Desulforapulum autotrophicum HRM2: one gene and its partner. The protein of the gene in region 2 interacts with the protein of the main gene of each other region in a pairwise test. Links are inferred from orthologs where the notes say so. Each region holds a gene or a part of one and is shown on either strand. Other genes may lie near its edges.

What was found.
Region 1: the proteins of tsaE (region 2) and rlmB interact in binary tests that used the Escherichia coli proteins (3 or more experiments, as listed by UniProt). The link is inferred for Desulforapulum autotrophicum HRM2 from one-to-one orthologs.

The regions. Positions count from the first base shown.
Region 1 is NC_012108.1:2,094,281-2,100,652, forward strand. The notes cover bases 3,037-5,939. They hold rlmB (23S rRNA (guanosine(2251)-2'-O)-methyltransferase RlmB), read left to right. Parts: upstream 3,037-4,058; coding sequence 4,059-4,820; downstream 4,821-5,939. Other genes in these bases: HRM2_RS09190 (YicC/YloC family endoribonuclease), read left to right, coding at 3,037-3,172; HRM2_RS09195 (DUF370 domain-containing protein), read left to right, coding at 3,197-3,463; gmk (guanylate kinase), read left to right, coding at 3,490-4,062; HRM2_RS09210 (hypothetical protein), read left to right, coding at 5,162-5,458; icd (NADP-dependent isocitrate dehydrogenase), read left to right, coding at 5,460-5,939. In the rest of the region: HRM2_RS09175 (THUMP domain-containing class I SAM-dependent RNA methyltransferase), read right to left, coding at 1-1,195; HRM2_RS27615 (hypothetical protein), read left to right, coding at 1,397-1,555; HRM2_RS25975 (Trm112 family protein), read left to right, coding at 1,585-1,758; HRM2_RS09185 (DUF4416 family protein), read left to right, coding at 1,755-2,294; more of HRM2_RS09190, read left to right, coding at 2,291-3,036; more of icd, read left to right, coding at 5,940-6,372. UniProt on the Escherichia coli protein: Specifically methylates the ribose of guanosine 2251 in 23S rRNA.
Region 2 is NC_012108.1:4,045,681-4,052,148, reverse strand. The notes cover bases 1,011-4,009. They hold tsaE (tRNA (adenosine(37)-N6)-threonylcarbamoyltransferase complex ATPase subunit type 1 TsaE), read right to left. Parts: upstream 2,743-4,009; coding sequence 2,278-2,742; downstream 1,011-2,277. Other genes in these bases: HRM2_RS17710 (NAD(P)H-hydrate dehydratase), read right to left, coding at 2,733-4,009; HRM2_RS17720 (aspartate kinase), read right to left, coding at 1,022-2,248; pyrF (orotidine-5'-phosphate decarboxylase), read left to right, coding at 1,011-1,031. Outside these bases: HRM2_RS17730 (HDOD domain-containing protein), read right to left, coding at 1-197; more of pyrF, read left to right, coding at 297-1,010; more of HRM2_RS17710, read right to left, coding at 4,010-4,304; HRM2_RS17705 (YchJ family protein), read right to left, coding at 4,316-4,804; HRM2_RS17700 (MBL fold metallo-hydrolase), read left to right, coding at 5,143-6,468. UniProt on the Escherichia coli protein: Required for the formation of a threonylcarbamoyl group on adenosine at position 37 (t(6)A37) in tRNAs that read codons beginning with adenine.

The DNA of each region.
Region 1 (6,372 bases), 2.0 Mb from region 2 along the record:
TCACAAGGCGACCGTCAAGCCCACCCGCCTTTAAGGGTCTTTTCCAGGTTGCCTTGAGTCCCATGTGGCCAACGTACTGGGGATCTCCAAAATAGATATAGGCCGTTGATCCCTTGCACCGCTGTTTGAGAAAATCACCCAGTTCCCTGTGGAACACCTTCAGGTCGCTCTCCTTGCCCATGCGGATACCATAGGGGGGGTTGGCAACAATGATCGTGTCTTCAAGGGCCTGGATCTGTCTGAAATCCATATTCAGAACAGATACCTGCCCGCCGTTGTGGAGTCCCATGAGGTTTGTCCTTGCTGCAGTTACAGATGATTCTGCAATGTCGCTGCCAGCTATCAGTCCCTGTGCAATGGGGATGATCCCTGCATTTGCCTCAGTTTTTACCTGGTTCCAGAGGTCCGGGTTGAAATCGGGCAGGATCTCAAATCCAAACCGCTGCCTGAAGATCCCGGCAGGGATATGGCACTGGTGCATCAAAGCTTCACACAGCAGGGTGCCTGAACCACACATTGGGTCATAGAGCGGCCGTGTGCCATCCCATCCAGAGATGCGGATAATGGCTGCTGCAATGGTCTCCTGCATGGGAGCTGTGACTGATTCTTCCCTGTATCCCCGTTTGTGAAGGGCGCCGCCGGATGCATCAATACTGATGTCAGCCGTCTCCTTTCGGATGTGCAGGTTGATCATGACGTCGGGGTCAAGGGTGTTGACGTCCGGTCGTTTGCCGGTCCTTTCCCTGAAGTAGTCTGCAATGGCGTCTTTGAGCCTTAATCCGGCATACTGGGAGTGGGTGATCTCGCTGTCTGACACGTTGGAGGTGATGGCAAAGGTACTTTTTTTCTTAAACAGGTTTTCCCATTTGATCTTTTTCGCCTGTTTGTAAAGGGTGTCGGTGTTATTGCAGGCAAACGAGGTCAGGGGAGCCAGTATTCTTGAAAAGAGTCTTGTTTGATAATTAATGCGGTAGAAGGTCTCTTTTTCAGCCTTAAAGTAGATGCCCCGGAACGAGGGAGTTACATCTGTGGCCCCGAGCTGTTTGAGCTCAGCCTCTCCCTCGTTGATGAGATCTTCTGCAATCTGGCCGAAAAAGGTAGGGTCCTGCTGGTATTTAAATCCTGTGGCATAGCGCTTGTGCTGGCCTGCCCGTTTCCTGATAACATTGGTTTTGATGCTTTTTATGGGTTCCATTTGCGTCTCTGTAACGATCGGGTTATTGGGTTTACGGCAAGCTCTATCCCACCCTGTCGTTTTTGGGTAAAGCCTTGTCCCTGTTTCTTCAGACGTTCTCCGTCAAGGACGTGAAGACGGTTCGCCATCTTCATTTGGATAAACATCCTGTACGCTTTAAGATTGACAATCGGCGGCATTGTATCACATAATGTAAAGCTTATGGAAAATTTATCCAAAAAAACAAACCGGGCCGGAATAAACGAGGTTTTACCGCTTATTCTTGCTCTCTGGGAAAAGTTTGCTCTTGCCATGGGGCGCTCATGGCCCACAGGGGAGCGTATTTCAAGCTTTAAACCATGCAGTCCCCAGGGACTGTGACTAAAAAATACATAAAAGGAGATCTTACCATGGCTGTTTCCAAAGAGCTGCTGGAAATCCTGGCCTGTCCCAAATGCAAGGGCGAGGTTACCCTCAATAAAAACAAAGATGGACTGGTGTGCCGGGCCTGTTGCCTTGTGTATGAAATAAGGGACGATATTCCCATCATGCTGGTCGAAGAGGCAAAGCCCTTTAAAGAATGAGTACGCCAAAGAGCCCGGATCCGGCAAAGCTTGTCATCAGTCTGTTCATGAACGATCAGTCCATTGTTCAAAGGGTACTCGCCCTTTTGGAGGAAAAATTCGGCAGCATCGACATGATCAGCCCCTGGTTTGATTTTGACTACACCAACTACTACCACAGGGAGATGGGGTCCCCCCTTTTTCGGCGTGTGGTGGTGTTCAAGGCGCTTGTTGCCCAAGACTCCCTGGCAGAGATCAAGATTTCGACCAATAACATCGAAGCCATGTGGAAAGAAAATGGGAAAAGAGCTGTCAATATTGATCCTGGCTACCTTGTCAAGTCTCGGTTCATTCTGGCAACGGGCAAGGATTTTGCCCACCGGGTCTACATCGGGCAGGGCATCTATGCCGATCTTACACTGATGTACCAAAAGGGACGATTCATTGACCTTGACTGGACCTATCCCGATTACAGGGGGAATGCCATCAAAAGTTTCCTTGAAATTGTCAGGGCAAAGTATTGCCTTGATTTTAATAAAGAGAGAAGTCTTCCATGATTAACAGCATGACTGCCTATTCAGAGGCTGCATTTACGGAAAATGATATTAGAGCAGAGGTGGAGATCCGTTCTTACAACAGCAAGAACCTGGATATAGCCCTCTACCTGCCCCCCTTTTGCCGCAGGTTTGAAGACGGTGTCAAGAAGATGGTTGCAGAGCGCCTTTCAAGGGGGCGGGTGGAGATCCGAATCTCAGTAAAGGATGAATCCCAGGCGTCAACGGGCTTTGTTGTTGACGAACAACGGGCACTTGCCTACTTCAAGGCCTTATCACTTCTTAAAAACTGCCTGGCCCTGGACGCTGACCTCACCCTGGACCAGGTAATTGCAGGACGGGACATGATCCTGGACGAGGAACGAGAGCCGGATTTTGACCTGGTGTGGCAGGTGGTTTCATCAACAATGATAAAGGCCCTATCCCAGCTTGAAACCATGAGAGCCGTTGAAGGGGAAAACCTTTTAACGGATCTGGAGGCAAGGATGGCATTCATCGAAACCGAGCTTGCAACCATTGAAGCCAATGCCCTTGAAATTCCTGAAATCTACCGGGAGCGTTTGTTGGAAAAACTTTCCCGCCTCACCGCAGGGGTGGAAAACCTTGATCCCGTGCGCCTCAGCCAGGAGGTTGCCATTCTTGCCGACAAGAGCGACATTTCTGAGGAGATCGTCAGGGCCTACAGTCATATCAAGCAGTTCCGGGAGATTCTGGCCTCAAACGAGCCGGCCGGAAGAAAGCTCAACTTTTTGATCCAGGAGTTCAACCGGGAGTTCAACACCATGGGCTCAAAATCCAGCCAGGCACAGTTGTCCCACAGGGTAGTTAATTTAAAGTCTGAACTTGAGAAAATCAGGGAACAGGTTCAAAACATAGAATAATTGTTCGTCAAACCAGGAGATATAATGGAACAGGTTCTTTTAAACATCGGGTTTGGTAATACCGTTGTTGCTGAAAAAGTGGTGGCCATCCTCACCCCCAACTCGTCACCCATGAAGCGGTTAAAGGATGATGCAAAGGATGAAAACCGTCTGCTGGACGTCACCCACGGCAGAAAAACAAGGGCCGTCATTGTGACCGAGAGCAATCATGTCATTCTCTCGTCCATCCAGGCCGAGACCATTTCCCAGCGATTTTCAACTTTAAAAAACCAGGAAAATGACGAGGGGTAGTTCTCCCGGAAGCAAAGGACATTATTTTGGAAAACAGCAAGAAACCGGGAAAACTATTTGTGGTGTCGGCCCCGTCGGGTGCCGGCAAGACCACCCTCTGTAAACAGATGCTCGACAGGTTCTCACAGCTCTCCTATTCGGTTTCCCACACCACAAGGCCGCCCCGACAAGGAGAGGTTCATGGTCAGGATTATTTTTTCATAGATAAATCCGAATTCCAGAGACGAATTGATGCAGGGCTGTGGGCCGAGTGGGCAAAAGTCCACGACAACTTCTACGGTACCAGCCTTACCCTGCTCCAGGATACCCTGGCACGGGGGGGCAATCTTCTTCTGGACATTGACGTCCAGGGGGCAAGGCAGATTGTGAAGGCGTTTCCAGCGGCCGTGACCATTTTTATCATGGCCCCTGATTTTACAACCCTTGAACAGCGTCTCCGACGACGGGGAACCGATTCTGAAGCGGTGATTGCCCAGCGCATGAAAAATGCGGAACAGGAGATCAGCCAGAAGGGATGGTACTCCCATGTGATTAAAAATGATGACCTCGAGACCAGCATCAACGAGATGTCCGTTATTTTTGAAAAGGAGCTTGCATGAGCCGGAAAAGTGAGGCAGTTGAGATCCTCTGTGGTATTCATCCGATTCGTGAAGCCCTGCGGGCGGGCAGGAGAAAGTTCTATGCCATTCTGGTTTCAAAGGATCGCTCCAGGGCGCGGCTGGCTGAAATTCTTGGCGTTGCACAAGAGCAGTCCATCCCTGTGGAGATCACCGATACAATGACCCTGGATGCCTTGACAGACAATGCCCGCCACCAGGGGGTGGCTGCCCGGGTGTCGCCCTTTGCAACGGTTCGGGCCGAGGGGATTGTCAAGCAGATGCCCAAGGGAGTGTCGAATAGATTCATTCTGGTGATTGAAACCCTTGAGGACCCCCAGAATTTTGGAGCATTGATCCGGACAGCCCTTTGTGCGGGTGTGGATCATATTATGATACCCAAGGAGAGGAGTGCTTCTCCCTCTCCATCGGTTTCCAGGGCCTCAGCCGGCGCCATGGAGCATGCCGAGATTTCGTTGATTACCAACACGGCCGGCCTTTTGCGGCAATTAAAGGCCATGGGATTCTGGGTTGCAGGGCTGGACGGCCAGGGGACAACCCCTCTGTTTTCGGCGGATCTTACCGGTAACCTGGTGCTTGTGGTGGGCGGTGAGCACAAGGGCATTCGGCCCCTGGTGAAAAAAGAGTGTGATTTTCTTGTTTCCCTGCCCATCAAGGCCGGCGTAACTTCCCTGAACGCATCGGTGGCAGGCGGGATCGCCATGTATGAAGCCCTTCGCCAGCGTCAGCTGACTGCATAACCGGCACGGCCGGGGCGAGAGATGGCATCCGGCCACAAAGAAGCATGAAACACGATGATACCGGGCAGGCGATAGTACCATTCCGCCCCCTTTGGTTACCCTGACCGGAACGGTAAACGTCGGGGGGCTTTTTGTCCTTCCAGACTAAAACGCAGGAACTGCGGGCTAAAGTCCTCAAACAGCCTGCGCTTCTTAACGCCTGGAAGGGCAAAAATCCTATCCCCTTTGGTTTACAATGTTCCGGTCAGGGAAACCAAAGAGGGCTCTAAAGTCGAGACTTTAACAATGATGTCTCGACAAGAGTTTCATATAACCACATGTCCTGGCGGACACAACGAAGCATGAAACTCGACAGTAGTAGGCCGGTGGGAACGGGTGTTGCCCTGAACGGGTTAAATGGCAACGGTGGACACGAGGTCCAAGGAGTTGCCATTTCCCTCGGAGCAGGCCATGGACGGCCTGCGAGAATGAGTGAAGGGCAACACCCGTTCCCGCCGGCCGGTCGAAGCGAGTTTCATATGAAACCGGCATGGCCGGAGCGAGGGTTGGCCCCGGCCTCAACGAGTGATGAAACGCCTCTGTTTGCAATGCTTTGGTGGGTGTTTCATATAAAAAAAATCAAGGAGCGTATAGATTAATATGAGCAACATTATTTCCATGAATGACGATCTGGTGCTGGATGTGCCCGATTGTGTTGAGATTCCCTTTATCGAGGGGGACGGCATTGGTCCTGACATCTGGCAGGCGGCACAGCCTGTGTTTGACACGGCTGTTCAACAAGCCTATAACGGTCAAAAAAAGATCCAGTGGCTCAATATTCCTGCCGGAGCCAAGGGGTTTAACAAGACCGGTGAATGGCTTTCCGATGATGCCCTTGAGATCATTGAGGCCCACCGGGTGGCCATCAAGGGCCCCTTGGCAACCCCGGTAGGCAGCGGCATGCGAAGCTTGAACGTTAAAATCCGTCAGCACCTGGACCTTTACGCCTGTATCCGGCCGGTGCGCTATTTCTCGCCCATCCAAAGCCCGGTAAAACATCCTGAACATGTGAACATTACCGTATTCCGGGAGAATACCGAGGATCTCTATGCTGGCATTGAGTGGGCCTCAGGCTCTTTTGAGGCCCAAAAGCTCCTTAAATTTATGAAAACCGAGCTGGACGTTGACGTATGCGCCACCGCTGCCATCGGCCTCAAGCCCATCTGCCCGGAAAAGAGCAAGCGACTGGTGAAAAAGGCCGTGGCCTATGCCGTTGACAATGGCTTGAAAAGCGTCACCCTCATGCACAAGGGCAATATCATGAAGTACACCGAGGGTGGGTTCAGACAATGGGGATATGAGGCGGCCCAGGAGTACTTTGGCGATCGGGTGGTCACTGAAGATGAGCTCTTTAAATCCCACAACGGAATTCTGCCCCGTGGCAAGGTGCTCATCCGGGACAGGATTGCCGACATGGTTTTTGCCGAGGTGCTGCTCAGGCCCCAGGAGTTTGACGTGATTGCGGCCCCCAATCTCAACGGGGATTATATCTCGGACGCCCTGGCGGCCCAGG
Region 2 (6,468 bases):
TATTTTTCCGGATATTCCGGTGGCATGGTTGAAGGCGGTTCCGGAAGGAGGATATGGATCAGTCCCCCGATTTTTGTAACCTTGTCGTAAAGGGCAACGCCCACACAGGTACCAAGGAATGCCTGGAGCAGTATCTGTCCTTTTTTTTCTACCCGGAAGCTTCCCGCTGGAATATGTTCTCTTCTCAACCACACCATGTGAACCCCTCCCCTGCGCATATGACAATTTTATTGACCACATAAACAATATTTACTAACATTATTAAAGGCAAATTTTCAAGTCTAAAGGAGCTTTGAATGAAAAAAGGAAACAGTCGCATCATCTTTCCCCTTGATGTGGATTCGGCAGCCGAGGCTGAAGATTTAGTGAGAATGCTGGATCAAAAGGTGGGCATGTTTAAGATCGGCCTTGAGCTTTTTATCGACCAGGGGCCCGCCATGGTCAGGAGGGTAAGGGCATTGAGCGATGCCGGAATTTTTCTTGACCTGAAGCTTCATGATATATCTGCAACCGTCAAAAAAGCCATGGAAAGTGCGGTAAAGACAGGGGCGGACCTTGTTACTGTCCATGCCTCATCCTCACAAAAAATGCTTGAGATGGCCGTTCAGGGCGGTCAGGGAAAGACCCGGGTGCTGGGCGTTACCCTGCTGACGGACAATGATGCTTCAGTGGTAGAGGCCTGTGGGTTCAGGCAGGAGTATGTCACCCGGACAGAGCAGCTGGTCCTCAAACGGGCCGGATTTGCCCATGGTGCAGGATGTGCCGGGGTGGTCTGCTCCGGTCTTGAGGCGGCAGCAGTAAAGAAGGTTTTTGGCAGGGATTTTCTCATTGTTACACCGGGTATACGGCCTGCCTGGGGATCGGTTGAAAATGATGACCAGGAACGAATCACGACCCCTGCCATGGCCATCGGGCAGGGGGCGGATTTCATTGTGGTGGGAAGGCCCATCCGAACAGCGGTTGATCCCTGTGCCGCAGCGGATGCCATAGCAGGGGAGGTTGAAGCGGCCCTTGCAGACCGTTATGACTGAGTTGGATTGTCAAGGCCGAATGCCGTGTGAAGGACTCGTACGGCAAGCTCTGCATATTTTGCCTTGATCACGCAGGAGATGCGTATCTCAGAGGTGGCAATCAGTCGGATGTTGATATTTTCCGCGGCAAGGGCTGAAAACATGGTGGCGGCAACGCCTGAATGGCTTTTCATTCCAAGGCCGATCACCGACACCTTGGCAATATCCTCTGCCGTGAGGACCTCCTTTGCGCCAATTTTGTTGCCCACTTGTTCAGAGATTTCCTTTGCCCGCTTAAAATCAACCGTGGGCACGGTAAAGGTTACGTCGGTCTCACCGCCCGACCGGGTGTTCTGGATGATCATGTCCACCATGATCTCAGCCTCGGCAAGGGGGGAGAAAATTTTGGCCGAAATTCCCGGCTGGTCTGGTACTTTTTTAAGGGTGATTCTTGTTTCGTTCATGTCACAGGTGATGCCTGAGACAACAACGCTTTCCATGTCACTGCTTTCATTGACAACCATGGTTCCCTCCTCTTCGCTGAATGATGATCTGACATGGACGGGCACATTATACTTCTTTGCAAATTCAACAGAGCGGATCTGGAGAACCTTGGCGCCAAGCACTGCCATTTCAAGCATCTCTTCATAACTGATTATGTTTATTTTTCTGGCCTTGGCGCAGATTCTTGGGTCGGTTGTGTAGACCCCGTCCACATCCGTGTATATCTCACACACATCGGCCTTCAGGGCCGAGGCAATGGCCACGGCCGAGGTGTCTGATCCTCCCCGGCCAAGGGTGGTGATGTCACCGTTTGTGTCGCTTCCCTGGAATCCTGCAACCACAACGATATGCCCATTGTCCAGAAGGGCCTTGATTCGTTTGGCCTCTATATCAAGAATCCTTGCCCTGCCTGCACTTTTGTCTGTCTTTATTCCGGCCTGGAAGCCAAGCAGGGATTTTGACTTGTAGCCCATGGATTTGAGCATCATGGCAAGCAGGGCAGCCGTTGTCTGCTCGCCAGTGGCCAGCAGTACGTCAAGCTCTCGTTTGTCTGGAATCTCTGACGCCTCTTCAGCCAGGGCGATGAGTTTGTCTGTCATTCCGGACATGGCTGAGAGCACCACTACAAGCTGATCTCCTTTGTCATATGCCCTTGCTACCCGTTGGGCAACGTTTCGTATTCGTTCGATATCGGCAACCGAAGTACCCCCGAATTTTTGCACTTTCAATGCCATAGATGCTCCTGCTTTGAAGGGTTTGATTTTTAAATAAATAGTTTGCTTAGCATCTTTGATGCGTCAAGTCCAGAGGCAAAGAAAGATATTTCCCGGTTGAATGCCTTGTCCGTTGAAATAGTGATGGCAAGGTCAAAATTGATGGTTCCCTGTTCGATGATTTGTGGCCATTCAATGACAGTCACCCGATCCAGAGTTATCATTTCATAAAAACCGATATAGTCCAACTCGTCGCTTGAACCAAGGCGATAGAGATCCATGTGGCACAGATCAAGCCGTCCGGGGTATTCGTTCATGATCGTATAGGTGGGGCTTGTAACGTAAAATGAGGCAGGCACTTCAAGGCCCTTTGCAAGACCCTTTACAAAGGTGGTCTTGCCTGCACCGAGCCCCCCGGTAAGTGAGATGGTGATGCCACGATCCAGTAGTCTGCCTAATTTCTCACCCAGCCCAAGGGTTTGTCTGCCCGAACGGGAGATAATGGTCAGTTCCATGGGCCCTCACCATTAACGGCCGCTGGAATGGTGTGTATCAGATCAGACGCTACAAACCCGGCACCCTTATACTGACGGGCAAGGATGTCTCCGGCAAGGCCATGGAGATAAACACCTGCCACGGCGGCATTCCCAGGGCTAAACCCCTGGGCCAGGAGGGCTGCGATCATACCGGTGAGAACATCGCCCATGCCGGCCGATGCCATGCCGGGATTCCCGGTGGGACACAGGCGGGTTCGACCGTCGGGAAGGGCTATCAGGGTTGATGCTCCCTTGAGAACAACAATAAGCTTAAAGGTTGTGGCAAAATCGGCTGCCGCTTCAAGCCGGTTGGCCTGGATCTGTTTTGTGGTAGTTTTACATAGTCTTGCCATCTCTCCGGGGTGGGGGGTCAGGATAAGCGGTGCCCGGGCCTTTTTAAGAATTCCGGGGTCGTCTGCAATGGCGTTGAGGCCATCGGCATCAACCACCATGGGAAGGGCCAGTTCCTGTATGATTTTTTTGACCAGGCGCTGGGTGGCAGGATCGGTTCCCAAGCCGGGTCCCAGGGCCATGGCGTTTTTTTGCCGTGCAAGACCTGTGAGGACCTCAAAGCAATGGTCGGACAGGTGACCCGGCGTACTCTCTTCCAGGGGAAAGGTCATGGGTTCCGTCACCTTTATTTCCATGACGGGGTTGAGGGTCTCAGCAATCCCCAGGGTGACAAGGCCGGCACCCATGGCCATGGCCGCGTTGGCCGTAAGGGCCGCGGCTCCTGTTTTGCCGGTTGAACCGGCAATTACAAGCAGATGGCCGAAATTACCCTTGTGGGTGTCGTGTTCCCTTTTGGGAAAGAGTTGCGCAACCTCCCGGTGTGCCACAACCTTCAACCCAGGAGCGATGCCATTGCAGATAAACGGGGGGATCCCGATATCGACGATCCTGAGTTTGCCGGTAAGTGCCTTGCCTGGAAAAAGGAAATGGCCTGCCTTGGCAAATGCAAAGGTTGCAGTGGCATGGGCCTGGATTGCTGTGCCGCGGGCCGTGCCGGTGTCGGCGTTAAGACCCGATGGGATGTCAATACTCAAAACCTTACAGGGAAGGGCGTTGACCCTTTCAATGACGGTTTTGAACAATCCCCTGACATCCGAGTTCAGGCCCGTTCCAAGGAGGGCATCAACCATAATGTCGGCCTGGGCCATCTCTGTCCTGATGCTGTCAACGCCTTCCATATCCAGGATCTCGGTTAATGAGCCATGGGAGCTTACCTTGACCAGGGTCTTCAGGAGGGTTAAGTTTGCCAGGGCATCCCCTGTTATTTTTTTTGGAGGGGCAAAAAGAAAGACCTCGGTTTTTACCCCCATCTGGACAAGATATCTTGCCACCACAAAACCGTCGCCCCCGTTGTTGCCAGGGCCTGCAAGCACGCATACTTTTTTTGAACCTAGGTCTGGAAAGAGCTCCTGTAAAAAGGCAAAGGCCCCCCGTCCGGCATTCTCCATGAGAACCCGCCCGGGAATGCCAAAGCCCTCAATGGTTTCTTTGTCCATGGCCTGCATTTGTTTTGCGGTAACAAGGTACATGGTGTCCTCCATTATTTTCCACAGCATTTTTTATACTTTTTCCCGCTGTTGCACGGACAGGGGTCGTTTCTACCAATCTTGGGAGCGCTGTTTTTCATGGGTTTCGGCTTTACCGGATTGCCGTCCAGAAATAGCCAGCGGTCGTTCTCGCGTTTAAAGATTGCCAGTTCATGGTGCTTGTGCTCGACGTCCTTTTGTGTAAAACGGGCAATGAATTCCACACTGCCCTGGGTGTCTTCTGGGCCGCCTGCCTCGGTCGTAAGGATCTCAAGACCCTTCCATAGTGAATTCTCAGACCAGGAGCGGGTTGCCTGTTCGTCAAAATCGGCCATACCGTCCGGGTGGGTCGTTTCCTTGAGATAGCCAATTTCCCCTTGTGCATAGGCTGTATATCTTGACCGCATGACCTGTTCGGCAGTGGTGGCTGAGACGGTTCCGCGGATGATGGGTTCACAGCACTGGCTGTAGGGTAATGTTGAGCAACATGGACATGGTTTCATACGTTTATGCTCCTGCTTGGTTTTTATCTGTGTATTTAATTTGTAATGTTTCAATCCTGCCTGGACTGTCTGGGCAAGTTTATCCCTGACCGTGTCGGGGATGTGCCATCTGATAATATACCCCTTGATGCCCATTTTAGTCAATGGGTCGTAACTGAACCCGCAGTGGTTAAGGGTTATTGGGAAAATTCTTGCAAAATAGTGGACAGGGGCTATATTGTTTTGTGAGCACTATCTTAAAATGTGACGTAAATCAAGACTGTTTATTGGCACTTAATACAATGACTATATTCAACCAGAAGGGGGCCCGGCAAAGGTCTTCGTGAAAAGGAGGGTAAATGTATTTTAAACAAATTGCAGTTGAGGGAATGGGGTGTCTTTCTTACATCATCGGTTGTCCCGGTGCCGGGGTTGCCTGTGTGGTGGATCCCAAACGGGAGGTCAAAGAGTATATTGATCTTGCCCGGAATAACGGCATGAAAATCACCCATATCTTTGAAACCCATATCCATGCCGACCATGTGAGCGGTAACATGGAATTACGTTCTCGCACCGGTGCTGACATCTACCTGCTGGAGGGGACCCCGGCCACCTATAAATTTAAACCGGTCAAGGACGGGGATTCGTTCATGATGGGCAGTGTCAAACTTGATATCCTCAGAACCCCTGGTCACACCCCCCATGGGCTTTCAATCCTTGTGACAGATACCCTGCGCAGTCAGGAACCATGGCTGGTGCTCACCGGTGACTGCATGTTTGTGGGGGATGTGGGGCGGCCTGATCTTGCTGGAGAAGAGCTGATCGACGAACAGGTTGAAAATCTTTACAATTCGCTTTACAACCGGCTTGGCAATCTTGCCGACAGCCTTGAGGTCTTTCCAGCCCATGGTGAGGGGTCCCTGTGCGGCAAGGGGATGAGTTCAAAGCCAAGTTCCACCATTGGGTTTGAACAGCACAATAACCCGTTGTTAAATCTTTCCAGAAAAGATTTCATTGAATCTTTTAAACAGAGTTTTCCTGAACGACCCAAGAGCTTTACCCACATCATTGAAACCAACATCAAGGGCGCACCGTTGCTCGAACGCTGTCCCATGATGATGGATATGTCTCCCCTCCAGGTAAAAAACCACATGGAGCAGGGGGCCGTGGTGCTTGACACAAGGGACACGGCTGCCTTTGGCGGGGCACACATTCCAGGCAGTATCAACATCGGTCTGACCAAGCAGACGGCCAACTGGATCGGTATGGTCATTGACCCTAATGCTGATCTGATTCTTTTGGTGGACAATGAAGCGTCCTATGACGATATGTGCACCCAGCTTCACAGGATTGGGTACGACAATATTTTAGGTTACCTCTACGGCGGTATCAAAAACTGGCAGGAGGAGGGGTATCCCCTTGGCCAGCTATGGCAGTTGTCTGCCGAGCGGCTTCGTCAGAAGCTTGACAAGGGCAGCGTGACCCATTTTTTTGACGTCAGGACCCAGGCTGAAAGAAACGACGGTTATATCGCAGGGGCTGAACATTTTGCCCTGCCCCTGCTGCTCAAGCAGGTCCCCGATATTCCCAGGGACGAAGAGATCATTGTCTACTGCGGCGTAGGGTACCGGGGAAATATTGCGGCAAGTTATCTCCAGAGCCAGGGCTTCAAGCATGTTCACTCC